DNA from 4 places in the Streptomyces hamibioticus genome. Region 3 is predicted to be linked to each of the others. Evidence: riboswitches for the same ligand, from Rfam matches in the RefSeq annotation. Region 3 holds a riboswitch; each other region holds the start of a gene.

Region 1 (7,057 bases), 1.3 Mb from region 3:
CGAAGGTCGAGGCGGCCGGCTTGGCGAAGCTGACCTGGGTGAAGCCCGCGTCCACGACGGCCGCGCCGCCGCTCGCCGGGGTCAGCGTGAACTTCAGCGGCAGCCCGGTCTCGGCGTCCACGGCTATGGTGATCGCCCCGACCGTGGTACCGGACTGCTTGGGGTCGATGACGAGCCGGTACGCGTCCCGGCCGGCCACCTGGGCGGTGCCGTCGACGGTCACGGACGTGGTGTCGTCGACCGCCTTCAGGGCCTCCTCCGCGAAGTCCTTCGGCATGGCCGGCACCTCCTCGCGCGGCCTCTCGGCGCGGTCGGAGACGGTCGCGTGGTAGACCTCGTTGGACTTGCTGTCGTAGCCCCAGACGTCCTTGCCGTCGTGGATCAGGCTGTACTCGGCGGCGTCCTGGAGCAGCGACAGCTTCTGCCGGTCGGGGCCGTCGGCCGCGACCCGCAGCGTGTGCGTACCGGACGCCAGCTCCGTGAGCCGGGCCGACGGGTCCGCGGCCGAGCCGCCCTCGTCGCCCGCGCCGGGACCACCGGGCATCAGGCCGCTCTCCAGGCCGCCGAGGTCCGGCAGTCCGAGGTCGGTGCTGATCTTCACCGTGCCGGACAGCTGCTCGACGTCCGACTTGGCCATCTTTTCGAGGAGTTGCTGGGCGGTGATGTCCGGGAGGTCGGGATCCCCGGAGTCGGCGAGCGCGGGAACGAGCCCGATCGTGGCGGCCGCCACGCCCATCACCGTGACCGGGACGACGTACCGCGCGGCCTTGCGCCGCCGCCCCGCCCGGCGCTCCTCGTCCTGTCCGGCGGTCGTGTTGCCGTCGGATTCGTACGGTGCCATGTGTGCCCTACCTCCGTCGTCGGCGGCGGCTGACTCGCGACCTCGCACTTGTCCACCCCTGAGCCGCCATTCTCACCCGAATCGGTGAGGAGTGGTGTTTTCCGTGGTGTCCATCTCACCAAATCGGCCACGCAGAAGCGTCAGACCGCGGAGCCAACTCCGCGTACTGCTGGGGTATGACACCGAGGGCGGCAACCTCCCCCGACCAGTAGGGGTCTTGTGACGTGCGTCACCCCTGCGCGAGGGCGGAGAGCAGGACGGGAGGCAGGGCGCGCGCTTCCGACCGGCCGTCCCCAGCCGGTCCCGACGCTCCCGGCCGGCCGCTCCGAGCCGGCCCCGACGCTCCCCGCCGGGCGCGCCTAACCGGCCCGGTGCACCACCGCGTCGCACAGCTCCACCAGCGCGGTCTTCGCGTCGCACTCCGGGAGCGGGGCCAGCGCGGCACGGGCGTCCTCGGCGTAGCGCACGGTGTCCCGCCGGGCCTGCTCCAGCGCGGGGTGGGCGCGCAGCAGGCGCAGCGCCTCCGCGTGGCGCTCGTCGTCGGTGAGGTCGGAGTCGAGCAGCTCGCACAGCGCGCGGTCCTCGGCCAGCCCCAGCCGGGCGGCCCGCTCGCGCAGCCGCAGCACCGGCAGGGTCGGGATGCCCTCACGCAGGTCCGTGCCCGGGGTCTTGCCCGACTCGTGCGAGTCGGAGGCGATGTCCAGCACGTCGTCCGCGAGCTGGAAGGCGACGCCGAGCCGCTCTCCGTACTGGGTGAGCACGTCCACGCGCGCCTCGTCGGCACCGGACATCATGGCGCCGAACCGGCAGGACACCGCCACCAGCGAGCCGGTCTTGCCACCCAGCACGTCCAGGTAGTGCTCGACCGGGTCCCGGCCGTCCTGCGGCCCGGCCGTCTCCAGGATCTGCCCGGTGACCAGCCGCTCGAACGCCAGGGCCTGCACCCGGACCGCCTCCGGCCCCAGGTCGGCGAGGATCTGCGACGCCCGGGCGAACAGGAAGTCGCCGGTCAGGACGGCGACCGAGTTGCCCCAGCGGGTGTTCGCGCTGGGCACCCCGCGGCGCACCGCGGCCTCGTCCATCACGTCGTCGTGGTAGAGGGTGGCGAGGTGGGTCAGCTCGACGACGACGGCCGACGGGACGATCCCGGGGGCGTACGGATCACCGAACTGCGCCGAGAGCATCACCAGCAGCGGCCGGAAACGCTTGCCGCCGGCCCGCACCAGGTGCTGGGCGGCCTCGGTGATGAAGGGCACCTCACTCTTGGTTGCCTCGAGCAACCCTTCCTCGACAGCCGCCATCCCGGCCTGGACATCGGCTTCCAGAGCCTGGTCCCGCACGCTCAGCCCGAACGGCCCGACGACGGTCACGAGGGGTCTCCTGTCTGCTGGTGTCTACTGGCGGTTACCCGGTTTGTCGATAGGTCGCTGCCATCACTCAAGTCAGCGTATCCGGTCACGTTTCGATCACCGCTAGCGCCCACCGTTACAGGCCGGTCGGTATCGGATCATGAACGGTATATTTTTGATCAGGTGATATGAGCAAACTTTGATCGATATCGACGGGCGGGCGCGACCTCGACGCGCGCCCGACATGTGGCACTCGACACCTGCCGCTCGACACCCGGCACCCGGCACCCGGCACCCGGCACCCGGCACCCGCGACAGCAGGCCCGCGCCCCGGCGCCACCGCACCGCCCCCCGAGCCCGCCCGGCACCGCCCACCTCCACCCGATCGGCCACCCCCGCTCCCCGTCGAAGATCCCGTCACCCCTCCCAACGGCCGGCCCTCCGCGAACGTCACCCATTCGACGCGCAAACCCGCGTTCCCGCCCAGGACTGGGCGGTTGGCTCGCAGTTGAACTGATTGCCCGATTTGCCGGGCTTGTTGACCCAGGTGAATTGGCTCACGCGGCACCCGCGGCCGGCCGTCGCCCCGCGCCCCCTCCGCCCCTTTGCCCTGTAGGCCAGTTGGGCTTGGCGCACGCAAAGGATCAAGCACGCCGAAATTGATGGATCAAGGTCAAAAGGCCGCTTGTGTGAATCCCGCACTTGTTCCGGACATGTGCTCTCGCATACGTTCCCGGCCTGTCGGGCGGACGCCGAGTCCTGCCGCCGCCCGGACGGACACCCATTCGACCAACTCACGCACGGCAGGAGCGGGGGACCCAGGTAAGTCGCCGCGCCGGTCACGGACCGGAGCGGCTCGGGGTGAAGCCACGCCCGTCAGGGCGCGGCCGGGCACCTCCCGCCCGAACCCGACAGCTCACCTCGCAGGCGACGGAGAGGAACATCAGCATGCCCGGACGTGGTAAGCACCGCCGCCAGAGAACCAATCCGCTCACCCGAAGCGTCATCGCCGCCGGCACCGGCAGCGTGGCGCTCTCGCTCCCCCTCATGGGCGCCGCGACCGCGCACGCCGCCCAGCCGCCCCAGAGCGCCCCGGCCGCCGCCCAGTCGGCGCCGCAGGCCGCACAGGTGGCCAAGTCCCTCACGTACACCGTGGTCAAGGGCGACACCCTCTACCGGATCGCCGACAAGTACGACGTGAGCGGCGGATGGCGTCAGCTCTACAAGGACAACGGCGCGACCGTCGGCGACGACCCGCAGCTGATCCGCCCGGGCCAGAAGCTGAAGGTGACGACGACGAAGGCGGACGCCGCCGAGAAGGCGGGCAAGGCGAGCTCGGCGACCAAGGCGTCCACGGCCTCCGCGCCGGCCACGAAGGCCGCCGGAACCGTCGCCAAGGCCACCACGGCCGCCGCGAAGACCTACGCGAACAACCTCGACGGCTGGATCCGCGAGGCGCTGGACGTCATGGCGCAGAACGGGATCCCCGGTTCGTACGAGGGCATTCACCGCAACATCATGCGGGAGTCCTCCGGCAACCCGCAGGCCATCAACAACTGGGACATCAACGCGGTCAACGGCACGCCGTCCAAGGGGCTGCTGCAGGTCATCGACCCCACCTTCCGCGCCTACCACGTGCCGGGCACCTCCTGGGACCCGTACGACCCGGTCGCGAACATCACGGCGGCGTGCAACTACGCGGCCGACCGGTACGGCTCGATCGACAACGTCTTCGGCCCGTACTGAGACGCCGGGCTACGGCCCGTACAGTCGCTCGAGGACGACGGCGATGCCGTCGTCCTCGTTCGACAGCGTGACCTCGTCGGCCACCGCCCGCAGCTCGGGATGGGCGTTGGCCATCGCCACCCCGTGGGCCGCCCAGTCGAACATCGGGATGTCGTTGGGCATGTCACCGAAGGCGATCGTCTGCCACGGGCTCGCCCCCAGCCGCTCGGCGGCCAGTGCCAGGCCGGTCGCCTTGGTGATGCCGCACGGCTGGAGCTCCACGGTCCCCGGCCCCGACATCGTGACCGTCGCCAGCGAACCGACCACCGCGCGGGCCGTCGCCGCCAACTGGTCGTCGGACAGGCCCGGGTGGCGCAGCAGCACCTTGCTGATCGGCGTACCCCACAGGTCGTCGCGCCGGTCGACCCGTACGGCGGGCAGAGTCGGGTGCGGCATCAGGTATCCCGGCTCGATGAGGGTGAGGCCGTCGACCCCGTCCTGGTCCACGGCCGCGTACACCTGCCCCACCTCCGCCTCGATCTTTCCCAGAGCCGTCTCCGCCAGCTCCCGGTCCAGGGTCACCGACCACAGCAGGCGGCCCGATCCGGCGTCGTACACCTGCGCGCCCTGACCGCACACCGCGAGCCCCGTGCAGCCAAGGTCGGCGAGGAGCGGCCGGACCCGGGGCGCCGGGCGCCCCGTCACCACCAGATGCCGCGCACCGGCCCCGGCCACCCGCGCGAGCGCGGCGAGCGACCGGTCGGACACGGTGTCGTCGCCTCGGAGCAGTGTTCCGTCGAGGTCGGTGGCGACGAGGGCATATGCGGTGGGGTCCATGATCAGAGAATACGGACATCGCGCCCCGCCGACTCACCAGCGGAACGCATGCGCACCAGAAGGCATCGGTCGAGGTCAAGATCAGGTGCACGCAAGGACGTTTGTGTCCGGAAACTGACGCATCAAGAGCTAAAGGCAGTTAAGGGCCTGTGCACCGGTTGGCAACAACATGGTCCGCTACCTACCCTCCGGGTCGGCCCGGGGGTACCTTCCTTGTGTCCAGGGGGACTTGATCGGGGGGTCGGGTTGGGCATCGGACGCATTCGTGTGCTGCAGCCGGAGGAGCTGGGCGAGGGGGAACGAGAGCACTGGCGCGACCTGCGCGCCAAGTCGCAGACGCCGCGGAACCCGTTCATGGAGCCGGAGTTCACCGACGCCGTGGGCCGGGTGCGGCCCGGGGCGCGGGTCGCGGTGCTGTACGAGGGCGGGGAGCCGGCCGGGTTCCTCCCCTACGAGCGGGGGCCGCTGGGGCAGGGGCGCGCGATCGGCCTCGGCGTCTCGGACTGCCAGGGCGCGGTGCTGGCCCAGGGTCCGGTCCCGGACACCCGGGCCCTGCTGCGGGCCTGCTCGCTGTCCGGGTACGCCTTCGACAACCTGGAGGCGGAGCAGCGGCTGTTCGTCCCGTACGCCGCCGGGAAGCACGCCGCCCACGTCATCGACGTGGCGCAGGGCTACGGGGCGTACGAGCGGGCGCTGCGGGCCCGGTCACCGAAGTTCCTGAAGACCACGCTGGCCAAGGAACGGCGGCTCGGGCGCCAGGTCGGGGACGTGCGGTTCGTGTTCGACGAGCGGGACCCGGCCGCGCTGCGCACCCTCATGGGCTGGAAGTCGGCGCAGTACCGCAGGACGGGGCGCCGGGACCGGTTCGCCCAGGAGTGGATCACGCGGCTGGTCGGCGGGCTGGCCAGGACCCGGGCGCCGGAGTGCACCGGCACGCTCTCCGTCCTCTACGCCGGCGGCCGCCCGGTCGCCGCCCACTTCGGGCTGCGGTCGGCGACCGTGCTGGCGTGCTGGTTCCCGGCGTACGAACCGGAGTTCGCGAAGTACTCGCCGGGCCTGGTGCTGCATCTGCGGATGGCCGAGGCCGCCGCCGCGGAGGGCATCGGCATGCTCGACATGGGGCGCGGTGCCGCCGAGTACAAGGACTCGCTGAAGACGGGTGAACTCCCCGTGTACGAGGGGGCGGCGACCCGTCCGGGGCCGGGCGGCGCGCTGCAGTGGCTCGGCCACGAGCCCGCGCGCCGCGCGCAGAGCTTCGTCCGCGCCCGGCCCCGGCTGGCGTCGCTGGCGGCACGGACGCTGAGGGGGGCGGCGCGGCTGCGCCGGTCGTGACGGACAGGGGCGACGGACAGGGTGACGACAGGGGGGTGGGCGCATGGCCGGAGGACGGCGTGCGCGGCAGCGGACGCGGGAGACCCGGGGAGAGATCGAGAGTTTCCTGAGCATCGAGCCGGTGCAGGTCGCCGAGCTGGACCTGAGGCCGGACGGAGCGCGGCTCGGACCGGGGCCGGGCGGTGAGCCGGTGACGTCCGGCGACGTCTTCGTCCTGGTCCGCCGGTCGGGGCGGCCGGTCGGCACGCTGGTCGGGCGGGTACCGGAGGGCGCCGACCCGGCGGCGGTCCTGACAGAGCTTGCTCGGGGGGTGGCGGGGGCGGGGGGCACGGCCGCCGTGCGGACGGAAGACGCGACTGCGGAGGAGACAGCCGCCGTACGGGCGGAAGGTGGGGCTGAGCGGGGCGTGGCCGCCGCCTGGGTGGACGGGGCGGCTCCGCGAGGATCGGCCGCGTCGGGGGCCGGGGCGGCTCCGAGGGGATCGGCCGCGTCGGGGGCCGGGGCGGCTCCGAGGGGATCGGCCGCGTCGGGGGCCGGGGTGCCGTCCGCGAGTGTGGTGGTGGCCACCCGGGAGCGGGCCGGCCGGCTGGCGCGGGCCCTCGACTCGCTGCTCGCGCAGGACCATCCGGACGTCGAGATCATCGTCGTCGACAACGCGCCCCTGACCCAGGAGACCCGGGACCTCGTCGAGCGCAAGTACGGCGAGCGCGTGCGGTACGTGTGCGAACCGGTGCCCGGCCTCGCCGTCGCCCACAACCGCGGGCTCGAGGCGGTGCGGGGCGAGGTGGTCGCCTTCACGGACGACGACGTGGTCGCCGATCCGCGCTGGCTCACCGAGCTGACCGCGCCCTTCGCCGCCGACCCCGGCGTCGGCTGCGTCACCGGCCTGATCCTGCCCGCGCGGCTGCGCACCCCGGCGCAGGTGCTGCTGGAGAGCCACGGGGGCTTCGCGAAGGGGTTCACGCCCCGGACG
Region 2 (7,057 bases), 2.7 Mb from region 3:
ACCCACCCCGGGCAGCGGGCCCGGCTCCAGCGCTCCCTGGCCGCCGGCGACCACGCCCTGCTGGAGACCGGCGTCGAGGAACTCCTGCGCTACGACGGCCCCGTGGAGCTGGCCACCTGGCGGTTCGCCACCCGCCCGCTGACCATCGGCGGACAGGACATCGCCCCCGGCGACCCCGTCCTCGTCGTCCTCGCCGCCGCCGACCGGGACCCGGCGAGGTTCGCTGACCCCGACACCCTCGACCTCGCCCGTCGCGACAACCAGCACCTCGGATACGGCCACGGCATCCACTACTGCCTCGGCGCCCCGCTCGCCCGCCTGGAGGGCCAGACCGCGCTCGCCACCCTCCTGGCCCGCCTGCCCGACCTGCGCCTCGCCGAGGATCCCGCCGAACTGCGCTGGCGCGGCGGGCTCATCATGCGCGGACTGCGCACCCTGCCCGTGTCGTTCACACCGGCCCCGGCGGCGGGCCCCGCGGCGGACCCCGTCCCGGGACCCTCGGGCAAAGGTGACACGCGCTCAACTTCGTGATCTTCACGTGATCTGCGCGGCATGAACTTGTGACAAGTGATCGTCTGCCTATACGTTCACGGATCAGCGCGGCGCCGAGCGCCACCCGCCGCGCGGGTCAGCGCTGTCTCCGAAAGGTCTTCGCATGCTCTCCGGGAACGGTCGTCACCGCCGCCCCCGCCAGGCCCCGGCTCTCGTCGTCGCCGCCGGCGTGACCGGCTCCGCCATCGCGATCCCGCTCCTCGGGGCCTCCGGTGCCAGCGCGGCCGACGGCGCGGCGTGGGACCGTGTCGCCGAGTGCGAGACCGGCGGCGCCTGGAGCCAGAACAGCGGCAACGGCTACTACGGCGGGCTCCAGTTGCCCCAGGAGAAGTGGGAGCAGTACGGCGGCCTCGCCTACGCGTCGAGCGCCGACCAGGCCAGCCGGTCCCAGCAGATCAGAGTCGCCGAGAAGCTGCTCGCGGCCGAGGGCATCACCGCGTGGCCGACCTGCGGACTGCTCGCCGGCCTGGAGAACGACTCGCCGTCGGCGGTCGGCGGCGGCACCGCGGATGACGGATCGTCGGACGCGACGCCCACCGCTCCCACGTCACCCACGTCACCCACATCGGACGCATCGGGCACCCCCGGGGCGACAACGGAGTCCGCGCCCGAGACCGCGCCCGAGAGCGTGCCTGCGTCACCGACCGCCCCGGACCCCGACGCGTCCGCCTCGACGGCCGCGCCCACTCCGTCCGGCACTCCCACGAACGGCACGGACGAATCCCCCAAGTCCGACACGTCCGGCGAAAATGGCTCGCCCGCGGCGACCGCCACCGACTCGGCCACCGCAAAGCGCGACGACTCGGACAACTCCGGGCAGGGTGCCGGTTCTTCGGATCTGACGGACACCGGCCAGAGCGGCACCGGCCGCCACCGCGGCGAGAGCGCGGACGAGGGTGCCGGGGACGGTCGTACGGGCGAGTCGGCGGGGCGGCATGCCTCGCGCGGCGACGCCGCCGTGCGGGATGCCGCGGACGGCACGTACACGGTCCGCTCCGGCGACAGTCTCTGGGGCATCGCCGACTCCCTTGAACTGGACGGCGGGTGGCGCGCGCTCTACGCCGCCAACGAGGAGGCCGTGGGTGCCGACCCGGACCACATCCTGCCCGGTCAGACGCTTGCAGTGCGGGTCGAATCGGGCGAAAAGTAGCGGGAGTTCATGTCAGGGTTCGGGCGCTGATGTCCGGTTTAGATGCCGTGAGAGATAGGTCTCAGAAGCCCTGATCGTCTTTGAAAATCCGCGGTGCGCGTGACTACGGTCGTGATCGCTCGCCATCGCGGGCCCCGGCTGCCGCAACGCCGAATCCTGCCAGCGGCCGTCCGGGAACAGTCGTCGCGTCAAGCGCCGTAGGCAGGAGCGGGGGACCCAAGGTAAGTGCCCGACCGGCCAGTTGCGCCGGAACGGCTAGGGGTGAAGCCGCGCTTCTCGTAAAGAGAGGTGTGGCCGGGCAATTCCACCGGCCCGAACCCGACAGCTCACCTCGTAGGCGTCGGTGAGGGGATCCAACCATGCTGTTTTCCGGCAAGGGCAAGCACCGTCGTCCGTCCAAGGCCACTCGCGCCATCGCCGTCGCCGGCGTCACCGGCGCCGCCGTCGCCGCCCCGCTGATGGCGGCCGGCAACGCCTCCGCCGCCACCGCCGCAGAGTGGGACGCCGTCGCCCAGTGCGAGTCCGGCGGCAACTGGTCCATCAACACCGGCAACGGCTACTACGGCGGTCTGCAGTTCTCCGCCTCCACCTGGGCCGGCTACGGCGGCACCCAGTACGCGGCCACCGCCGACCAGGCCACCAAGGCCCAGCAGATCGAGATCGCCGAGAAGGTCCTCGCGGGCCAGGGCAAGGGTGCCTGGCCGGTCTGTGGCAAGAACCTGTCCAGCGCCCCGTACGGCGGTGGCGGCTCCACCGAGTCCGGCGGTTCCTCGAACGGCTCCTCGAACAGCGCCTCCGGTGCCACCGAGAGCCGCGAGACCGAGCAGAAGGCCTCCCGTTCGCAGGAGCGCCCGGCCGCGCCCAAGGCCGAGGAGAGCAAGAAGACCGTCACCACCCCGACCGGCAAGAAGGTCGAGAAGGGCGACGGCGAGTACAAGGTCGTCAAGGGTGACACCCTCAGCTCCATCGCCACCGAGCACGGCGTCGAGGGCGGCTGGCAGAAGCTGTTCCAGCTGAACGACGACATCGTCGAGGAAGCCGACCTGATCTACCCGGGTCAGCAGCTGCACCTGAAGTAAGCAGCGGCCCGCAGTCCCCCCGTCCCGGTGCGTGTTCCCCCGTACGCACCGGGGCGGGGTTTTTCGCGCCGCCGTCCCGGGGAACCGGTGAGCCGCCGACCGCCGACCGCCGACCGCCGACCGCCGACCGCCGACCGCCGCCCGCCGGGCCCGGGAGCCGTCGCCGGGAATCCGGGGATACGCCTTTGTTCCGTTCGGAAACAATTTGCTCTCGGTTCTGTCCAAGGGGTGGGTGACCGGCTGGCCGATCGCCCGGAGCCGGTTAGGCTCATCCCGCAGAGCCCCACGGCCGGCCCGCACAGCCACCGCGGACCTGCCCAACAGCGTCACATCCACGAAGGAGATGCTCGTGCCGTCCATCGACGTCGTCGTAGCCCGGGAAATCCTGGACTCCCGAGGCAACCCCACGGTCGAGGTCGAGGTCGGCCTCGACGACGGCAGCACGGGTCGTGCCGCCGTCCCGTCCGGCGCCTCCACCGGCGCCTTCGAGGCCATCGAGCTCCGCGACGGCGACACCAGCCGCTATCAGGGCAAGGGTGTCGAGAAGGCCGTCCTGGCCGTCATCGAGCAGATCGGCCCGGAGCTGGTCGGCTACGACGCCACCGAGCAGCGCCTGATCGACCAGGCCATGTTCGACCTGGACGCCACCGACAACAAGGGCTCCCTCGGCGCCAACGCCATCCTCGGCGTCTCGCTCGCCGTCGCCCACGCCGCCTCCGAGGCCAGCGACCTGCCGCTCTTCCGCTACCTGGGCGGCCCCAACGCGCACCTGCTGCCGGTGCCGATGATGAACATCCTGAACGGCGGGTCGCACGCCGACTCGAACGTGGACATCCAGGAGTTCATGATCGCCCCGATCGGCGCGGAGTCCTTCTCCGAGGCCCTGCGCTGGGGCACCGAGGTCTACCACACCCTGAAGAAGGTCCTGAAGAACAAGGGCCTGGCCACCGGCCTCGGCGACGAGGGCGGCTTCGCGCCGAACCTCGGCTCCAACCGCGAGGCCCTCGACCTCATCCTCGAGGCGATCAAGGAGGCCGGTTACACGCCCGGCGAGCAGGTCGCCCTCGCCCTCGACGTCGCCGCCTCCGAGTTCTACAAGGACGGCGTCTACACCTTCGAGGGCAAGGAGCGCTCGGCGGCCGAGATGACCGAGTACTACGCCGAGCTGGTCGAGGCGTACCCGCTGGTCTCCATCGAGGACCCGCTGTTCGAGGACGACTGGGAGGGCTGGAAGACCATCACCGGCCGGCTCGGTGACAAGGTCCAGCTCGTCGGCGACGACCTGTTCGTCACCAACCCGGAGCGCCTGGCCCGCGGCATCGAGGAGAACGCCGCCAACGCGCTGCTGGTCAAGGTCAACCAGATCGGTTCGCTGACCGAGACCCTGGACGCCGTCGAGCTGGCCCAGCGCAACGGCTTCAAGTGCATGATGTCCCACCGCTCCGGTGAGACCGAGGACGTCACCATCGCCGACCTGGCCGTCGCCACCAACTGCGGCCAGATCAAGACCGGCGCCCCGGCCCGCTCCGAGCGCGTCGCCAAGTACAACCAGCTGCTGCGCATCGAGGAGATCCTCGACGACGCGGCGGTGTACGCCGGCCGCAGCGCCTTCCCGCGGTTTCGCTCGGCGAACCACTAAGCACGGCGAGGGCTGACCCCGCCCTCGTGGGCAGCGTCGTCCGTACGTCCCCGTATCCGGTCCCGTACCGTGTGCGGGGACGTACGCACGTATGAACACGGTATGAACACGCACGACGTGAACGGGAGGCGGGGCACATGGCGGTGAAGGACCGGGACCGTTTCTCCACCGCGACGCGGATCCGGCTGCTCGGGGAGCAGACCGCGGCCCGCGTCTACCGCTCGCAGACCAGGCGCCAGGCCCGCCGCTCCCGGCTGACCGGCCGGGCGGCGCTGCTCGCGCTGGTGGTCTGCTCGCTCGTGGTCGCGCTTGCCTACCCGATACGGCAGTACATCGCCCAGCGGGCCGAGATCGCCGACCTCCAGCGGCAGAAGCAGGAGGCCGAGCAGCGGGTCGAGGAGCTGCGCGACCTCAAGGCACGCTGGCAGGACGACGCCTACGCCGCCCAGCAGATCCGGCTGCGGCTGCACTACGTGCTGCCCGGGGAGACCGGGTACATCATGCGGGACCCGGACCCGGTCAGGAAGTCCCGCACCGGCCCCGGGGCGGCCGACCGCCCCTGGTACCGCAACGTGCTGGACGGGGTGGACAAGGCCGACGCCGCCGCCGACCGCTGAGCCGCCCCGGGACCGGCGTGCCCGACACCGACCAGACAGAAAGACACCCGAAGACCGTCATGGAAACCCCTCCGCCGCCCACCCCGCGCACCGAGCCCACGGACGCGGACGTCGAGGCCTTCAAGCACCAGCTCGGACGTCCGCCGCGCGGACTGCGCGCCATCGCGCACCGCTGCCCCTGCGGGCAGCCGGACGTCGTGGAGACGGCCCCACGGCTGCCCGACGGCACCCCCTTCCCGACGCTGTACTACCTGACGTGCCCGCGCGCCTCCTCGGCGATCGGCACGCTGGAGGCGAACGGCGTGATGAAGGAGATGACCGAGCGGCTGGCCGCCGACCCGGTGCTGGCCGCCGCCTACCGGGCCGCGCACGAGGACTACATCCGGCGCCGCGACGAGATCGAGGAACTGAAGAACTTCCCCAGCGCGGGCGGCATGCCGGACCGGGTGAAGTGCCTGCACGTGCTGGTCGCCCACTCGCTGGCGGCCGGCCCGGGCGTCAACCCGCTGGGCGACGAGGCGATCGCCATGCTGCCCGAGTGGTGGCGCAAGGGACCGTGCGTGACGGCCCCGGACGAGGGCGGCCAGGGCGAGGACCAGGACCAGCACGAAGGGGGCGCCGAGTGACCCGGGTCGCCGCCATCGACTGCGGTACGAACTCCATCCGGCTGCTGGTCGCCGACATCGACCCGGCCAAGCGCGAGCTGACCGACCTGGACCGGCGCATGACGATCGTGCGGCTCGGCCAGGACGTCGACCGCACCGGCCGGCTGGCCCCCGAGGCGCTGGAGCGGACCTTCGCCGCCTGCCGCGAGTACGCCGAGGTCATCAAGGAGCACGGCGCCGAGCGGGTGCGCTTCGTGGCCACCTCCGCCTCCCGGGACGCCGAGAACCGCGACGAGTTCGTCCGCGGGGTGATGGCCATCCTCGGCGTGCAGCCGGAGGTGATCACCGGCGACCAGGAGGCCGAGTTCTCCTTCACCGGCGCCACCGAGGAGCTGACCGGACGGGCGGACCTGCACCGGCCCTTCCTGGTGGTGGACATCGGCGGCGGCTCGACCGAGTTCGTCGTCGGTGACGACCATGTGCGCGCCGCCCGCTCCGTCGACGTCGGCTGCGTCCGGATGACCGAGCGCCACCTGGTCCGGGACGGGCAGGTCACCGACCCGCCCACCGAGGAGCAGATCACGGCGATGCGGGCCGATATCGAGGCGGCCCTCGACCTGGCGGAGCAGACGGTGCCGCTGCGCGAGGCCCGCACCCTGGTCGGCCTGGCCGGCTCGGTCACGACGGTCTCGGCCATCGCGCAGGAGCTGCCCGAGTACGACTCGACGGCCATCCACCATTCCCGCGTCTCCCGCGACCGGGTCCGCGAGATCGCCCACTGGCTGCTGCACTCCACCCACGCCGAGCGCGCGGCGGTGCCGTCCATGCACCCGGGCCGCGTCGACGTGATCGCGTCCGGCGCCCTCGTCCTGCTGGCGATCATGGACCGGATGGGCGCGGAGGAGGTCGTGGTGAGCGAACACGACATCCTGGACGGGATCGCCTGGTCCGTGGCGTAACGGGGCGGACGGCGGGGGTCAGTGTCCCGACGGCGGCGGGTTCTTCGCGACGGTGACCGCCATCAGGGCCAGGTCGTCGGCGAGGACGCCGCCCGCGTGGCGGTGGACCAGGCGGGCCAGGGTCTCCACCACGGTGGGCGGCCCCTGACGCCAGGCGGCGCGCAGGCCCTCCGCGGGCGAGAAGAACGCGCCGTCGGCGTCCCGGGCCTCCAGCAGGCCGTCGGTGCACAGCAGGAGCAGGTCGCCGGCGGCGAAGGGGCGGCTGTCGTACTCCCAGGGGCCGGGGTCCAGCTCGCCGAGGCCGAGCGGGAGCCCCGTGTCGGCCGGCGTCCACTCCTCGACGCCCGCCTCGCTCGCCAGGAACGCCGGGCAGTGGCCCCGGCTCAGCAGCCGCACCTCCTCGCCCCCGGGCGGGATCTCGGCGACGGCCGCGGTGACGAAGCGCTCGCCGTCCAC
Region 3 (7,057 bases):
CGAGCCCTGCATCTCGTCCACGACGTCGATGTCGAGGATCTTCTCCTCGTACGAGTCGTCGGGCGGCGGGGTCTTCGTACTACGGCGGGCCATCGCTGCCGGCTCCTTGCTGAAGCGTGAACGGTGATCTGACGCGGACCATTGTGGACCGCGGCACTGACAGCGACCGACCAGGACCCGTCGCGGGCTGCCCGGCCCGGTGCTGCCCGCAGAGTACGCCCTCGACGTCCGGGCGCCCCCGCGGCCCCGCCACCGGCTTCTCGCTCTCGGCGTACGGCGGCCGGGAACTTCGCGGACGGCCCGCACGCTTGCATACAGTGGCAGGATCGGCAGGAATCCCGCAGTTCCGCCCGCTGCGGCTGCCTGACTTCCACCCAGGATTTCCGCGATCGAAGGGACGTACATGCCCATGGGTCACACGGCCACAGCCGAGGCAGGCTCCGGCGGCCTGACAGCGACCGAGCACCGCCTGTCCAACGGCCTGCGCGTGGTGCTCTCCGAGGACCACCTGACCCCGGTCGCGGCGGTGTGCCTCTGGTACGACGTCGGCTCGCGCCACGAAGTCAAGGGGCGTACGGGCCTGGCTCACCTTTTCGAGCACTTGATGTTCCAGGGGTCCGCCCAGGTCAAGGGCAACGGTCACTTCGAGCTGGTGCAGGGCGCCGGCGGCTCCCTCAACGGCACCACGAGTTTCGAGCGCACCAACTACTTCGAGACCATGCCGGCGCACCAGCTGGAGCTCGCCCTCTGGCTGGAGGCCGACCGGATGGGCTCCCTGCTCGCCGCCCTGGACGACGAGTCCATGGAGAACCAGCGGGACGTCGTCAAGAACGAGCGCCGCCAGCGCTACGACAACGTCCCCTACGGCACGGCGTTCGAGAAGCTGACCGCCCTCGCCTACCCGGAGGGCCACCCCTACCACCACACGCCGATCGGCTCGATGGCCGACCTGGACGCGGCGACGCTGGAGGACGCGCGCGCGTTCTTCCGCACCTACTACGCGCCGAACAACGCGGTCCTGTCGGTGGTCGGCGACATCGACCCCGAGCAGACCCTCGCCTGGATCGAGAAGTACTTCGGCTCCATCCCCGCCCACGACGGCAAGCCCGCCCCGCGCGACGGCTCGCTGCCCGAGATCATCGGCGAGCAGCTGCGCGAGGTCGTCGAGGAGGAGGTCCCGGCGCGCGCCCTGATGGCCGCCTACCGGCTGCCGCACGACGGCACGCGCGAGTGCGACGCGGCCGACCTGGCGCTCACCGTCCTGGGCGGCGGCGAGTCCTCCCGCCTCTACAACCGGCTGGTCCGCCGTGACCGCACGGCCGTGGCCGCCGGGTTCGGCCTGCTGCGGCTCGCCGGGGCGCCGTCGCTCGGCTGGCTGGACGTGAAGACCTCCGGCGACGTCGAGGTGCCCGTCATCGAGGCCGCCATCGACGAGGAGCTGGCCCGGTTCGCCGAGCAGGGCCCGACGCCGGAGGAGATGGAGCGCGCCCAGGCCCAGTTGGAGCGCGAGTGGCTGGACCGGCTCGGCACGGTCGCCGGCCGCGCCGACGAACTGTGCCGGTACGCCGTCCTGTTCGGCGACCCGCAGCTCGCCCTGACCGCCGTCAAGCGCGTCCTGGAGGTCACCGCGGAGGAGGTCCAGGAGATCGCCAAGGCCCGCCTGCGCCCCGACAACCGCGCGGTGCTCGTCTACGAGCCGACCGCGCCCGAAGCAGACGAAGCCGCCGCCGCCGACGACGCCACCGACGAGAACGAGGAGGCGGCCAAGTGACCGAGCTCGCCACCATGGACTTCCACCCCCGGCCGCAGGCGGGCGAGCCCAAGCCCTGGGCGTTCCCGGCCCCCGAGCGCGGCACGCTCGGCAACGGCCTGACCGTGCTGCGCTGCCACCGCCCCGGCCAGCAGGTCGTGGCCGTCGAGGTACTCCTGAACGCACCGCTGGAAGCCGAGCCGGCCGGCCTCGACGGCGTCGCCACGATCATGGCACGCGCCTTCTCCGAGGGCACCGACAAGCTCTCCGCCGAGGAGTTCGCCGCCGAGCTGGAGCGCTGCGGCGCCACCCTCGACTCGCACGCCGACCACCCCGGCGTACGGCTCAGCCTCGAGGTGCCGGCCTCCCGGCTGGCCAAGGGCCTCGGTCTGGTCGCCGACGCCCTGCGGGCCCCCGCCTTCGCCGACAGCGAGGTTGAGCGGCTGGTGCGCAACCGGCTCGACGAGATCCCGCATGAGCTGGCCAACCCCTCCCGCCGGGCCGCCAAGGAGCTGTCCAAGGAGCTGTTCCCGGCCGACTCGCGCATGTCGCGCCCGCGCCAGGGCACCGAGGAGACGGTCGCCGCCATCGACTCCGCGGCCGTACGCGCCTTCTACGAGCGGCACGTCCGCCCCGCCACGGCCACCGTCGTGGTCGTCGGCGACCTCACCGGCGTCGACCTCGACGCGCTGCTCGGTGACACGCTCGGCGCGTGGACCGGGTCCGCCGCCGAACCGCGCCCGGTGCCCCCGGTGTCCGCCGACGACACCGGCCGGGTCGTGATCGTGGACCGCCCCGGCGCCGTCCAGACCCAGCTGCTGATCGGCCGTACCGGGGCCGACCGGCACGACCGCGTGTGGCCCGCCCAGGTGCTCGGCACGTACTGCCTGGGCGGCACGCTCACCTCCCGCCTGGACCGCGTCCTGCGCGAGGAGAAGGGCTACACCTACGGCGTGCGGGCGTTCGGCCAGGTCCTGCGCTCCGCACCGGACGGCACGGGCGCGGCGATGCTCGCCATCAGCGGATCCGTCGACACCCCGAACACCGGTCCGGCCCTCGCCGACCTGTGGACCGTGCTGCGCACGCTCGCCGCGGAGGGGCTGACCGACGCCGAGCGGGACGTCGCCGTGCAGAACCTGGTCGGGGTGGCGCCGCTGAAGTACGAGACCGCGGCGGCCGTGGCGAGCACGCTGGCCGACCAGGTCGAGCAGCACCTGCCCGACGACTTCCAGGCGACGCTCTATCAGCAGCTCGCCGCCACCGGCACGGTGGAGGCCACCGCGGCGGTCGTGAACGCCTTCCCGGTGGACCGTCTGGTGACGGTCCTCGTCGGCGACGCGGCGCAGATCAAGGAGCCGGTCGAGGCTCTCGGGATCGGTGAAGTCACCGTCGTGACGGCCGAGTAGCCGCCGGACGGCGGGCCGTCCGGCGGCACGCGCGCGTGGGGCCCTGGTGACGCAAGTGTCACCAGGGCCCCGCTATGTCTGAATTGAGGGAGAGATGCCTGTCTGGCCTGTGGTGTGCGCAACAAAACCGCTGTTTCGTTTGGGAATTGAAAGTCCCCCGCCTTAGCGTCTTCCGGGCTGTTCGTCAGGCATTGCGTCGCACCCGCGACACCGGACAGCCATCGCCGAGTCCCCGTACGGCGCGAGCCAGGGGAGCCGGGGACCCACCGCAGTCCCTGGGGTGAATCGGACGCCCGCGCACAGCGAGGGGGTCCGTAGGAGACCTTCCTGCTCCGAACCCGTCAGCTAACCCGGTAGGCGAGAGGGAAGGAAAGGACGAGCCTGTTCATGGCGTTCACGCGCGCCACCGGCAAGCACCGCCGGCCCAGCCGGATGCAGCGCACCACCGCCCGCGCGGCGGGGGTCGCGGCCCTCACCACTTCGGGTGTCGTCGGCACCCTCACGGCACCGGCGCTCGCCGCCGAGCCGGCCCCCGAGCAGACCGGCCTCACCCCGGTCGTCACCATCGGCGACTCCGTGGCCCAGCAGATAGACACCCAGGCCGCCGTCCAGCGGGAGGCGGCCGAGGAGGCCGCCGCCGAGAAGCAGGCCCGGGAGGCCGCGCGCAAGAGGGCGGCCGAGGCCGCGCAGGTGGCCGCCGAGCAGGCCCGCGAGGCCAAGGAGCGCGCCGCCCGGGAGGCCGAGCGCAAGCGCCTCACCACCTATGTCGCCCCGATCAGCGGCTCCTACGTGTCCACCGCCTACCGGGCCACCAGCGGCCTGTGGTCCTCCGGCAGCCACACCGGCATCGACTTCCACGCCGCGTCCGGCACCTCCGTGCGCGCGGTCGGCGTCGGTACCGTCGTCGAGGCCGGCTGGGGCGGGGCGTACGGCAACCAGGTCGTGATCAGGATGCACGACGGCACCTACACCCAGTACGGGCACCTGTCCTCCATCGGCGTCTCGGTGGGCCAGGCGGTCGTTCCCGGTCAGCAGATCGGCCTCGCCGGCTCCACCGGCAACTCCACCGGACCGCACCTGCACTTCGAGGCCCGGACGAGCCCGGAGTACGGCTCGGACATCGACCCCGTGGCCTACCTCCGCTCCCACGGCGTCAGCCTCTGACGACCTCCGCCGGCCGCCCGCGCCCCCGGGCGTGACGGCGCTCGCAGGCCCCGGCCCCCGTGCCGGGGCTTTCGGTGTTTCCGCACGCTGCGGCTGACCAAAAAACAGTCATGAATTCCGGCTCGCCGTCGGAAATTCCCGCGCATTGCCATAGAGTCACGGAACACGTGTCAATCATCGGCGGTGCACGGGATCAATGCGGAGGTCGGTCATGCGTATTCCGGCGCACTCGGTCTGCACGGCGATCCGAAACGACATCGTCGCCGGTGTCTACGAGCGCGGCAGCCGGCTCACCGAGGAACTCCTCGCGCGCCGCTACGGCGTCTCCCGCGTCCCCGTGCGCGAAGCCCTGCGCACCCTGGAGGCCGAGGGCTTCGTGGTGACCCGGAGGCACGCGGGCGCGTGCGTGGCGGAACCCACCGAGCAGGAGGCCGCCGACCTGCTGGAGATGCGGCTGCTGCTGGAGCCCCTCGGTGCCGCGCGGGCCGCCCAGCGCCGCACGGATGCCCATCTCAAGGTGCTGCGCGGTCTGGTCCGGCTGGGGCAGGCCCGCGCCCGCCAGGGCACCAGCGACGACCTGCGCTCCCTGAACGGCTGGTTCCACGAGACGCTCGCCCAGGCTTCCGGCAGTCCCGCCCTCATCGCGATGCTGGCCCAGCTGCGGCACAAGATCGCCTGGATGTACGCGGTGGAGGCGCCGGCCGGGCCGGCGGAGTCGTGGGCGGAGCTCGGGGCGATCGTCGACGCCGTGGCCCGCGGCGACGGCGAGCGCGCGCGGGCGCTCACCGCGCTGCACACCGAACGGTCGGCGGCGGCGCACCGGCTGCGCCTCGCCTCCGGGGGTGAGCGGACGGGCCGTGTGAGGAACTCGCAACGTGCCGTAAACACGCCGAGCCTGCGGAATTAACGCGGGCGTCGTACACAAGAGGGGCCGATAATTCGAGGGGATTTTCTTTTCCCTGGGGCGCGACTGATTCCTGCCGCCCGTAAAAAGCGAAATGCGAAGGGCTCGCCCGGTAATCCGGACGAGCCCTTCGGTGTTGCGGACCGCTGGGAGGCGGCTGCCTCAGACGGTCTCGGGAAGCTCCTCGAGCCCCTCGGAGACCAGCTTCGCCAGCCGGTCCAGGGCGGCGTCCGCGCCCTCGGCGTCGGAGGCGAGCACGATCTCCTCGCCACCCTGGGCGCCCAGGCCCAGGACGGCCAGCATGGAGGCCGCGTTGACGGGGTTGCCGTCGGCCTTGGCGATCGTCACCGGGACGCCTGTGGCCGTGGCGGCTCGGACGAAGATGGAGGCGGGACGGGCGTGGAGGCCCTCGGCCCAGCCGACGTTGACGCGGCGCTCAGCCATGTGATGCTGCCCTTCAGGTGTTCAGGGTTGTCTAGACCAGTTTCCCATATCGTGAAGCGTGCCCGCAGCGGCGCACACCGCTGCGGGACGGTGGTCGGACCGCGGCCTCGGCCCGACCTCGTCATCGCTCGTGTTCGTCCTTGTTGTCCCGGTCGCCCGGTTGCCCAGGAAGCCCGGGGAGCCCGGGGCGTCCCCCACAGACTGCCTCGCGCCGTTGTCGCACGCGAGCCGTACTCTGGGGCCCATGCAGACCTCGCCGGACCGGCACGAGTACCCCGCCCACTGGGAAGCCGACGTGGTGCTGCGCGACGGCGGCACCGCGCGCGTCCGCCCCATCACCGTTGATGACGCCGAGCGCCTGGTCAGCTTCTACGAGCAGGTCTCCGACGAGTCGAAGTACTACCGCTTCTTCGCGCCGTACCCTCGCCTGTCCGCCAAGGACGTCCACCGCTTCACGCACCACGACTTCGTGGACAGGGTGGGACTCGCGGCCACGGTGGGCGGCGAGTTCATCGCCACCGTACGCTACGACCGGATCGGCCCCGACGGAACACCCGCCTCCTCCCGCCCGTCGCCCGCCACCGCCCTCGCCGGAGGGCGCTCCGTGCCCGCCCCCTCCGTCTCCGACGAGGCCGAGGTCGCCTTCCTCGTCCAGGACGCCCACCAGGGCCGGGGCGTCGCCTCCGCCCTGCTGGAGCACATCGCCGCCGTCGCCCGGGAGCGCGGCATCCGCCGCTTCGCCGCCGAGGTGCTGCCCGCCAACACCAAGATGATCAAGGTGTTCACGGACGCCGGGTACACCCAGAAGCGCAGCTTCGAGGACGGTGTCGTCCGCCTGGAGTTCGACCTCGAACCCACCGACCGCTCCCTCGCCGTGCAGTACGCGCGCGAACAGCGCGCCGAGGCCCGCTCCGTGCAGCGGCTGCTGGCGCCCGGCTCCGTCGCCGTCATCGGCACCGGCCGCGCACCCGGCGGCGTGGGCCGCAGCATCCTCGGCAACATCCGCGACGCCGGGTTCACCGGCCGGCTGCACGCCGTGAACCGGGCCCTGACCGAGGGGCAGCAGGAACTCGACGGCGTGCCCGCCCACCGCTCGGTGCGGGACATCGACGGCCCCGTCGACCTCGCGGTCGTCGCCGTCCCCGCCGAGCACGTCCCCGAGGTCGTCACCGAGTGCGGCGAGCACGGGGTGCAGGGCCTGGTCGTGATCTCCGCCGGCTACGCCGAGAGCGGCCCCGAGGGGCGCCGGCGCCAGCGCGCCCTCGTGCGGCACGCGCGCACGTACGGCATGCGGATCATCGGCCCCAACGCCTTCGGCATCGTCAACACCTCGCCCGAGGTCCGGCTCAACGCCTCCCTCGCCCCCGAGATGCCCCACCCGGGCCGGAT
Region 4 (7,057 bases), 790 kb from region 3:
GCCCAGTGGATCGGCAGCAGCACACCGGCGTCGCCCGCCCCGCCCTGGAGGTCGAGGTGGGCGCGCAGCCCCTCGGCGGGGGTCATGTGGATGTCGGGCCAGAACTCGGAGTACGCCCCGACCTGGATCATCGTCGCGTCGAACGGGCCGTGCGCGGCGCCGATCCCCGCGAAGCCCTCGAAGTAGCCGGTGTCTCCGCTGTGGTAGACGCGGTGCTCCTCACCGGCGACGACCCAGGAGGCCCACAGCGTGTGCTGGGTGTTGCGCAGGCCGCGTCCGCAGAAGTGGCGGGCCGGCGTGGCGGTCAGGGTGAGACCGCCGACCCGCCTGGATTCGTGCCAGTCCAGTTCGCGCAGCCGGCCGGTGGACACCCCCCAGTGCTCCAGGTGCGCGCCGACGCCCAGGGGCACGGCGAACAGGGTGTCCGTGCCGGCCAGCGCCTTGATCGTGGGCATGTCCAGGTGGTCGTAGTGGTCGTGCGAGACGACGACCACGTCGACGGGGCCGAGCGCGGCCGGCGGCAGTGGCAGCGGGTGGAGCCGCCTGGGGCCGGCGAAGGGGAACGGGGAGCAGCGCTCGCCCCAGACCGGGTCGAACAGCACCCGCTGCCCGTCGATCTCGGCGAGCACGCTGGAGTGCCCCAGCCAGGTCAGCCGGAGCCCGGTGGCCGGCGGGCGGGCGAGGTCGGCGAGCGTGGTGGCGTGCACCGGGACCGGGCCCCGCGGAGTGCGGCGCGCCCGTGCCTCGCGCTCGAAGTAGATCCGGGCGAAGTCCAGGGCCGAACCGGAGGGACGGGTCCGGGCCGGGCCGCCGGGGTTCTGGAAGACGCCGTCCTTGAAATGCGGCGATCTGCGGATACGCGCCATGCGCTCACCGCTGGGGTCCACGCCGAAGGCCGCGGGCCGCGGTGTGCGGAACGCGGTGCTCGGAAGACGGAAGCCGGCCACGGTACCTCCAGACGGAGTCGGTCAGGCTCCCATTATGGTCGGAGGGTGTGACAGCCCCGGCGGGCCGGATGTCACGCCCGCGCCCCCTGCCTTCGTCGTACCGGTGACGGCGCCCGCACCGGGCGTCCCGCGCGCAACCGCGCGTCCGACGTACAGGAGGTCGTCTCATGGCCCGCGTATCGCTCACCCCGCCCCGGACACTCGTCCTCCGTGTCGTGGAGTGGTACTCCCGGCGCACCTACGGAAAGTCCCTCGACCCCGTCAACGCGCTCGGGCACCACTCCCGCGCCCTGCGGGGCTATCTGCGGTTCGAGCAGTCCGTGGCCAGGTGGAACAAGCTCGACTCCGATCTCAAGGCGCTCGCCGTGATGGCCTCGGCGGCCTCGATCGGCTGCTCGTGGTGCATGGATTTCGGGTATTGGGCGAACGCCGAACGCGGTATGGACACGCGGAAACTGCGCGAGGTGCCGGTGTGGCGGGACAGTGACGCCTACACACCGCTGGAGCGGGACGTGATGGAGTACGCCGAGGCGATGACGGCGAACCCGCCGACCGTCACCGACGACCTCGCCGAACGGCTGCGCGCCCGGCTCGGCGAGCCCGCCTTCGTGGAGCTGACGGCCGTCGTCGCCGTGGAGAACCTGCGCTCCCGGATCAACTCGGCGCTCGGCCTGACCAGCCAGGGCTTCAAGGACTCCTGCGGCCTGCGGGAGGCGCCGGGCCGGGCCGCGACCGCCGCGGAATGAACGGGCGGGCGGCCGCGGGCGCCTGTGTAGGGTGACCGGCGTGGCGAGGGTTCGATTGAGTGTGCGAGAGAGGCGCGAGGAGCTGCTGTACGCCGCGATCGAGCAGATAGCGGCACGCGGCGTGGCCGCGGTGCGGATCTCCGACGTGGCCTCCGCCCTCGGCGTCAGCAACGCCCTGGTGCTCTATCACTTCTCGACCAAGGAGAAGCTGGTCGCGGCGGCGTTCACGCACGCCGCCGAGGACGACCTGGCGCGCCTGCGCAAGCTGCTCGGCCGCCGCACCTCGGCGTTACGCCGGCTGCGCGCGGCCGTGCGCTGGTACGCCCCGACCGGACCGGCCAAGGGCTGGCGGCTGTGGATCGAGGGCTGGGCGGCGGCGCTGCGCGAGCCGGTGCTGCGCGAGGTCGCGCGTGACCTGGACGCGCAGTGGAAGGCCGCGCTCACCGACGTCATCACCGAAGGGGTGGCCGCCGGAGAGTTCCCCTGTCCCGACCCGGCCGGCGCCGCCCTGCGGCTGACGGCCCTGCTCGACGGGCTGGCCGTACAGCTGACGTCGTACGGCGGCAGCGTGTCCCGGGCGCGCGCCCAGGAGTGGGTGGACGACGCGCTCGCCCGCGAGCTGGGGGTGGCACGGGAGGCCCTGACCACGCCACGCCGACGAGCCCGCCCCGCCGGCGGGCCCGTCACCCGGGTGAGCCCGCCCCGCGAGTGACCACGGGCCCGCCGACGCACGCATCCAGCCCGCGGGCCCACCAGGCCGGGAGCGCGGGCCCGCCCATGAGCCCGGGCAACGGGAAAGCGTCCCGCCGACGCACGCCGGCCACCGGCCCACGTCGGCCCCGCCCGTTGGTCACGCCGCCGGCCGTCGGCCGCACACGCCGGTGAGCGCCGGCCGCCCCTGAGGCACTCCGCGAGAACCGCCCCGGTCCCTCGTCCCGGCGTCCGTGCGCCCCGTCAGGCCACCGAGGTGATCCGCATCCGGATGTCGTCCGGCGAGAGGGTCCCCTTGGCGGTCACGTGGTCGCCCGAGGACTCGCCGCGCAGCCGCCGTCCGATCCATGGCACCAGGTACTCGCGCGCCCAGTGGACGTCGTCCCGCCGGATGTCGAGGGTGCCGCGCGGCGGCAGCGGAGGCCAGGGCTGCTCCGGGTCGGCCGGGACCGGGAGGCCGAGCACCTGTCCGGCGCGCAGCGCCACGCGCGTGTGCCCCTCGGGCGACAGGTGCAGCCGGTCCGTGTCCCAGGCCCGGCGGTCCTGCACGCTGCGCAGCGACCACAGGTCGAGCACCGGGCAGCCGTACCGGTCGGCGACGGCCCGCACATGTCCGTTGTACGTGGCGATCTTGCCGCGCAGGTGCTTGAGGAGCGGCACCCTGCGGGTGTCGAACCCGGTCGTCACCAGGACGGTGCCGGCCACCGCCGCCAGCTCGGCGACCGCCCGCTCGAACCGCTCGGCCACCTCGTCGGGGTCGGTGCCGGGCCGGATGATGTCGTTGCCGCCCGCACAGAACGAGACCAGGTCCGGGGCGAGTTCGACGGCCCTGGGAACCTGGTCGGCCACGATCTGGTCGAGCAGCTTCCCGCGCACCGCGAGGTTGGTGTAGCCGAAGTCGCCCTCGGGCCGCCGGTCGGCGAGCAGGACGGCGAGGCGGTCGGCCCAGCCGACGAACGCCCCGTCGGGGCCGGGGTCGCCGACGCCCTCGGTGAAGCTGTCCCCCACCGCCACGTACGACCCGATCACTGATCTGCTGTCACTCTTCGAATCGTCTGCCACGTCGCACCATGATTCACCGTGGAATGTGACTTACGCGACCGTAGGCAGGGGTTGACGGGCGGTGAGAAAGGCCACTCGTAAATCATTTGCCAACTCCGGAACCACGGGCCGCCATTCCCGGGCCCTCTTCCCGGCCCCGCTTCCGGACCCGCACGCACCGAAGGCCGGACCCGGGGATCGGGGTCCGGCCTTCGGTCGCGCGAGAGGCGGAGCGTCAGAGGGAGACGCCCTTGGAGCGCAGGTAGGCGACCGGGTCCACGTCGGAGCCGTAGCTCGGCGTGGTGCGGATCTCGAAGTGCAGGTGCGGCCCGGTCGAGTTGCCGGTCGAGCCGGAGAGGCCGACCTGCTGGCCCGCGCTCACCGACTGACCGCTGGAGACGGAGAGCGAGGACAGGTGGGCGTACTGGGCGTAGTGGCCGTCGGCCAGCTTGAGGACGACCTGGTTGCCGTACGCGCCCGCCCAGCCGGCCGAGACGACCGTACCGGCGCCCACGGCCTTCAGGGAGGTGCCCGTCGGGACGGCGAAGTCGGTGCCGGTGTGGTAGCCGCTGGACCACATGCTGCCCGACTGGCGGTACGGCGTGCCGACGGTGCCGCCCGGCACCGGGGAGACGAAGCCGCTGGAGGCGTTGGCGGAGGTACCGGCGGACTGAGCGCGGGCGCCCTCGGAGGAGGACTCCTTCGCCGGGGCGTCCGAGGACGACTTCTGCTTCTGCGGCGCGGCCGGCTTCGACGGCTCGGCGGCCTTCGACGACTTGCCGGACGACTTGCCGGCGCCCGCCTCGGCCGCGCCGCCGATGGCGAGCTTCAGGCCCGGGTGGATGAGCGAGGGGTCCTCGCCGACGGCCTGGAGGTTGTCGGCCCACAGCTGCTGCCAGCCGCCGTCGACGTTCTGCTCGTCGGCGATCTTCGCGAGGTAGTCACCGGAGCGCACGGTGTAGGTGCGCTTGTCCGAGGACTTCGCGTTGCCGGCGGTGCCGGCGCTCTTCTCGGCGGCCTTCTGCTGGGCCACCGGAAGGGAGGAAACGGCCTTTTCGGACACGGACTGCGCGGGAGCGGCCTGGGCGTTCGCAGCACCCATGAGCGGGAGCGCGAGCGCGGCTCCACCGGTTCCGGCGAAAGCGATGACGCGGGTCAGACGCTGGGTCTTGGTACGGCGGTGCTTACCCTTCGCGGGCATGGCGAATTCCTCTCCGGCGCCTACGAGGTGAGCTGTCGGGTTCGGGCTGGAGATGCCCGGCCGGGCCGAAGCACGGCTTAACCCCTAGCCGTTCCGGAGACCGGAACAGGCGGTGATACCTGTGGGTCCCCCGCTCCTGCCGTGTACGGGTGTGGGTGAGTGCGGGCTCCGGTCGGCGGCAGGATTAGGCGTCCGTCCGGATCGGTGGTGAACGTAAGGGACCAAGACGCACAGAAACAAGCGACGGTTTCCCGATGCGGGGTTTTCACGTGATCCCCTTGGGGAAAGAGTGGTCACACTCCGTCGACTCTCCGGGCACCATCACCGGCAAACACCCTTGAAAACAGCTGGAATTACGTGAGCATGATGGGCAACGCACCGTCACGGATATGACCCTCCTCACGCACCGCCTCTCCAGCCCCCCTTATTCCAGAGCGAGTTGGAACTAAGACACCAATTCGGACAGAATTCCCGAATGCACCACCAATGAATAAGTGCCGCATCGAGTCGCCCGGCGTCGTGCCCGGTGTACCGCCTGTGGACAACTCATTGCCCCAGGCAAGGGATGCCGTATCGTCGAGTCGGTGCCCGTCGACGAGCAGCGTCGGCGGGGCGGAGTGGGAGGAGTCCCCGTGACGCAGCAGGTCCCGTCGACCGAGCCCGAGCTGGCCGGTGTGCGCAACTTCCGTGACGTGGGCGGACTGCCGACCGCGGACGGCCGACGGGTGCGGTACGGCGTGCTGTACCGCAGCGGCCACCTGGCGCACGCCACCGCGGAGGACGCCGCCTTCCTCGACTCCCTGGGGCTGCACACGATCTTCGACTTCCGCAACGCGGCCGACCAGAAGCTCGAGGGCCCGGACATCGCGCTGCCCGGCGTGCGCAACGTGAACCTGCCGCTGTCCGACCCCGCCGACGGCGCCGAGTTCTGGAAGATGGTCCGCGACGGCGACCTCGACCAGCTCCGGGAGATCCTGGCGGACGGCAAGGGCGCGCACCGGATGATCGCCTCGTACCGCATGATCATCAAGGAGCGCACGGCGGAGCACTCCCAGGTGCTGCACGCGCTCGCCGAGGACAGCGTGCCCGCCCTGATGCACTGCGCGGCCGGCAAGGACCGGGCCGGCCTGTCGGTGGCGGTGACGCTGCTCGCCGTGGGCGTGGAGCGCGAGGCCATCGTCGAGGACTACCTGAAGTCGGGCGCCGCCCACCGCCGCTACAAGGTGCGCCGCAGCGGCAGCTCCGACTCGGCCTACTCCCCCGAGGTCATGGAGCTGCTCAGCCCCCTGTTCGACGCCCGCGCCGAATACCTGGCGGCGGCCTTCGACACGATCGAGGAGACCTGGGGCGGCGTCGACACCTATCTGGAGCGGGGTCTGCGGATCACACCGGACATCCGGGAGCGGCTGCGCGAGCGCCTGCTCGACTGAGCCACGCCACCGCCCCGCCACCGCCCCGGCTACTTGGCGCCGGCCTCGAACAGCAGGTAGACGAAGGCGGCGAAGACGTGCCCCACGGCGATGTAGACGATCAGCCGCACCCACAGCGCACGCGGGAACTTCTCCTCCATGTCGCTCACGGCGTCTCCCCGGGGGCGTGCCCCAGGCACAGCGCGGCCGTGGGGCTCTGCAGCAGCGTGTGGACGAACAGCAGGTCGACGCCGTCGGTGTCCACGGCGGCGATCCAGTGCGGGGTCAGCGAGTCGAAGTGCGCACTGTCGCCGGGCGCGAGCCGGTGCACGGTGTCGCCGAGGCGCAGCCGCAGCCGGCCCCGCAGGACGTGGAGCCACTCCTCGCCGGGGTGCACGCGCACGATGTCGCCCTGCGAGCCGAAGGGCACGTGGACCCGCAGCGCCTGCATCCCGCGCCCGGGCGCGCCGGCCGGCCAGTACGTCCAGCCGCCCGCCCGGGTCGGCTCCATGTCGGCCGCCCGGACGACGGCGTCGCGGTCCGCGACCGTCTCGCCGAGCAGCTCCGAGACCGTCGTACCGTAGATCCGGGCCAGCGCGAGCAGCATCGGCAGCGAGGGCTGGCGCTGACCGGTCTCCAGCCGGGAGAGATGGGCGGGCGACAGCCCCGCGGCGCGGGCCGCCGCCTCCAGCGTGAGACCGGCCCGCCGGCGCAGGGCGCGCAGCTGTGGCGCCACGACGGACACCGTCCCGGCGGGTCCGTCCGGCGCGGACTCGGGAGAGTTCATGCCTCCATTCAGCCCGAGCCTTGCCCCCGGGGCAATTTTCTTGCCTCTGAGGCAAAAGATCCCTAGCGGCCGGCCACCGCCTGCTTCACCAGCGTCTTGCCGAAGTCCCACATCAGGCCGCCGCCGCTGTGCGCGTCGTCCATGACCTCGGTGAAGGCGTCCACGAACCGGTCCACCTCCCGCTCACCGATGATCAGCGGCGGGATGAGCTTGAT

Evidence for each region. Region 3 has a riboswitch for cyclic di-AMP ahead of ACLGIH_RS08190 (M23 family metallopeptidase). Riboswitches for the same ligand answer to the same signal wherever they lie in the genome.
Region 1: another riboswitch for cyclic di-AMP. It lies ahead of ACLGIH_RS13810 (transglycosylase SLT domain-containing protein); the one in region 3 lies ahead of ACLGIH_RS08190 (M23 family metallopeptidase).
Region 2: another riboswitch for cyclic di-AMP. It lies ahead of ACLGIH_RS20570 (transglycosylase family protein); the one in region 3 lies ahead of ACLGIH_RS08190 (M23 family metallopeptidase).
Region 4: another riboswitch for cyclic di-AMP. It lies ahead of ACLGIH_RS04755 (M23 family metallopeptidase); the one in region 3 lies ahead of ACLGIH_RS08190 (M23 family metallopeptidase).

The regions. Positions count from the first base shown of each region.
Region 1 is NZ_JBKKQY010000001.1:3,094,296-3,101,352, forward strand. Features, by position in the region: gene ACLGIH_RS13800 (LolA family protein) at 1-841, opposite strand, end outside; gene ACLGIH_RS13805 (polyprenyl synthetase family protein) at 1,201-2,211, opposite strand; cyclic di-AMP (ydaO/yuaA leader) riboswitch at 2,968-3,135, shown strand; gene ACLGIH_RS13810 (transglycosylase SLT domain-containing protein) at 3,139-3,936, shown strand; gene ACLGIH_RS13815 (HAD family hydrolase) at 3,946-4,752, opposite strand; gene ACLGIH_RS13820 (GNAT family N-acetyltransferase) at 5,020-6,084, shown strand; gene ACLGIH_RS13825 (glycosyltransferase family 2 protein) at 6,128-7,057, shown strand, end outside.
Region 2 is NZ_JBKKQY010000001.1:4,496,855-4,503,911, forward strand. Features, by position in the region: partial or broken gene ACLGIH_RS20560 (cytochrome P450) at 1-531, shown strand, start outside; gene ACLGIH_RS20565 (transglycosylase family protein) at 656-1,702, shown strand; cyclic di-AMP (ydaO/yuaA leader) riboswitch at 1,886-2,057, shown strand; gene ACLGIH_RS20570 (transglycosylase family protein) at 2,062-2,781, shown strand; gene eno (phosphopyruvate hydratase) at 3,131-4,420, shown strand; gene ACLGIH_RS20580 (FtsB family cell division protein) at 4,558-5,037, shown strand; gene ACLGIH_RS20585 (DUF501 domain-containing protein) at 5,097-5,663, shown strand; gene ACLGIH_RS20590 (Ppx/GppA phosphatase family protein) at 5,660-6,601, shown strand; gene ACLGIH_RS20595 (PP2C family protein-serine/threonine phosphatase) at 6,620-7,057, opposite strand, start outside.
Region 3 is NZ_JBKKQY010000001.1:1,825,758-1,832,814, reverse strand. Features, by position in the region: gene ACLGIH_RS08205 (DNA gyrase/topoisomerase IV subunit A) at 1-93, opposite strand, end outside; gene ACLGIH_RS08200 (M16 family metallopeptidase) at 410-1,771, shown strand; gene ACLGIH_RS08195 (M16 family metallopeptidase) at 1,768-3,156, shown strand; cyclic di-AMP (ydaO/yuaA leader) riboswitch at 3,369-3,531, shown strand; gene ACLGIH_RS08190 (M23 family metallopeptidase) at 3,544-4,320, shown strand; gene ACLGIH_RS08185 (GntR family transcriptional regulator) at 4,532-5,227, shown strand; gene ACLGIH_RS08180 (HPr family phosphocarrier protein) at 5,387-5,668, opposite strand; gene ACLGIH_RS08175 (bifunctional acetate--CoA ligase family protein/GNAT family N-acetyltransferase) at 5,913-7,057, shown strand, end outside.
Region 4 is NZ_JBKKQY010000001.1:1,031,140-1,038,196, forward strand. Features, by position in the region: gene ACLGIH_RS04735 (MBL fold metallo-hydrolase) at 1-947, opposite strand, end outside; gene ACLGIH_RS04740 (carboxymuconolactone decarboxylase family protein) at 1,115-1,693, shown strand; gene ACLGIH_RS04745 (TetR/AcrR family transcriptional regulator) at 1,734-2,405, shown strand; gene ACLGIH_RS04750 (SGNH/GDSL hydrolase family protein) at 2,648-3,433, opposite strand; gene ACLGIH_RS04755 (M23 family metallopeptidase) at 3,681-4,646, opposite strand; cyclic di-AMP (ydaO/yuaA leader) riboswitch at 4,651-4,814, opposite strand; gene ACLGIH_RS04760 (tyrosine-protein phosphatase) at 5,279-6,076, shown strand; gene ACLGIH_RS04765 (DUF6126 family protein) at 6,106-6,225, opposite strand; gene ACLGIH_RS04770 (helix-turn-helix domain-containing protein) at 6,222-6,842, opposite strand; gene ACLGIH_RS04775 (aspartate aminotransferase family protein) at 6,905-7,057, opposite strand, start outside.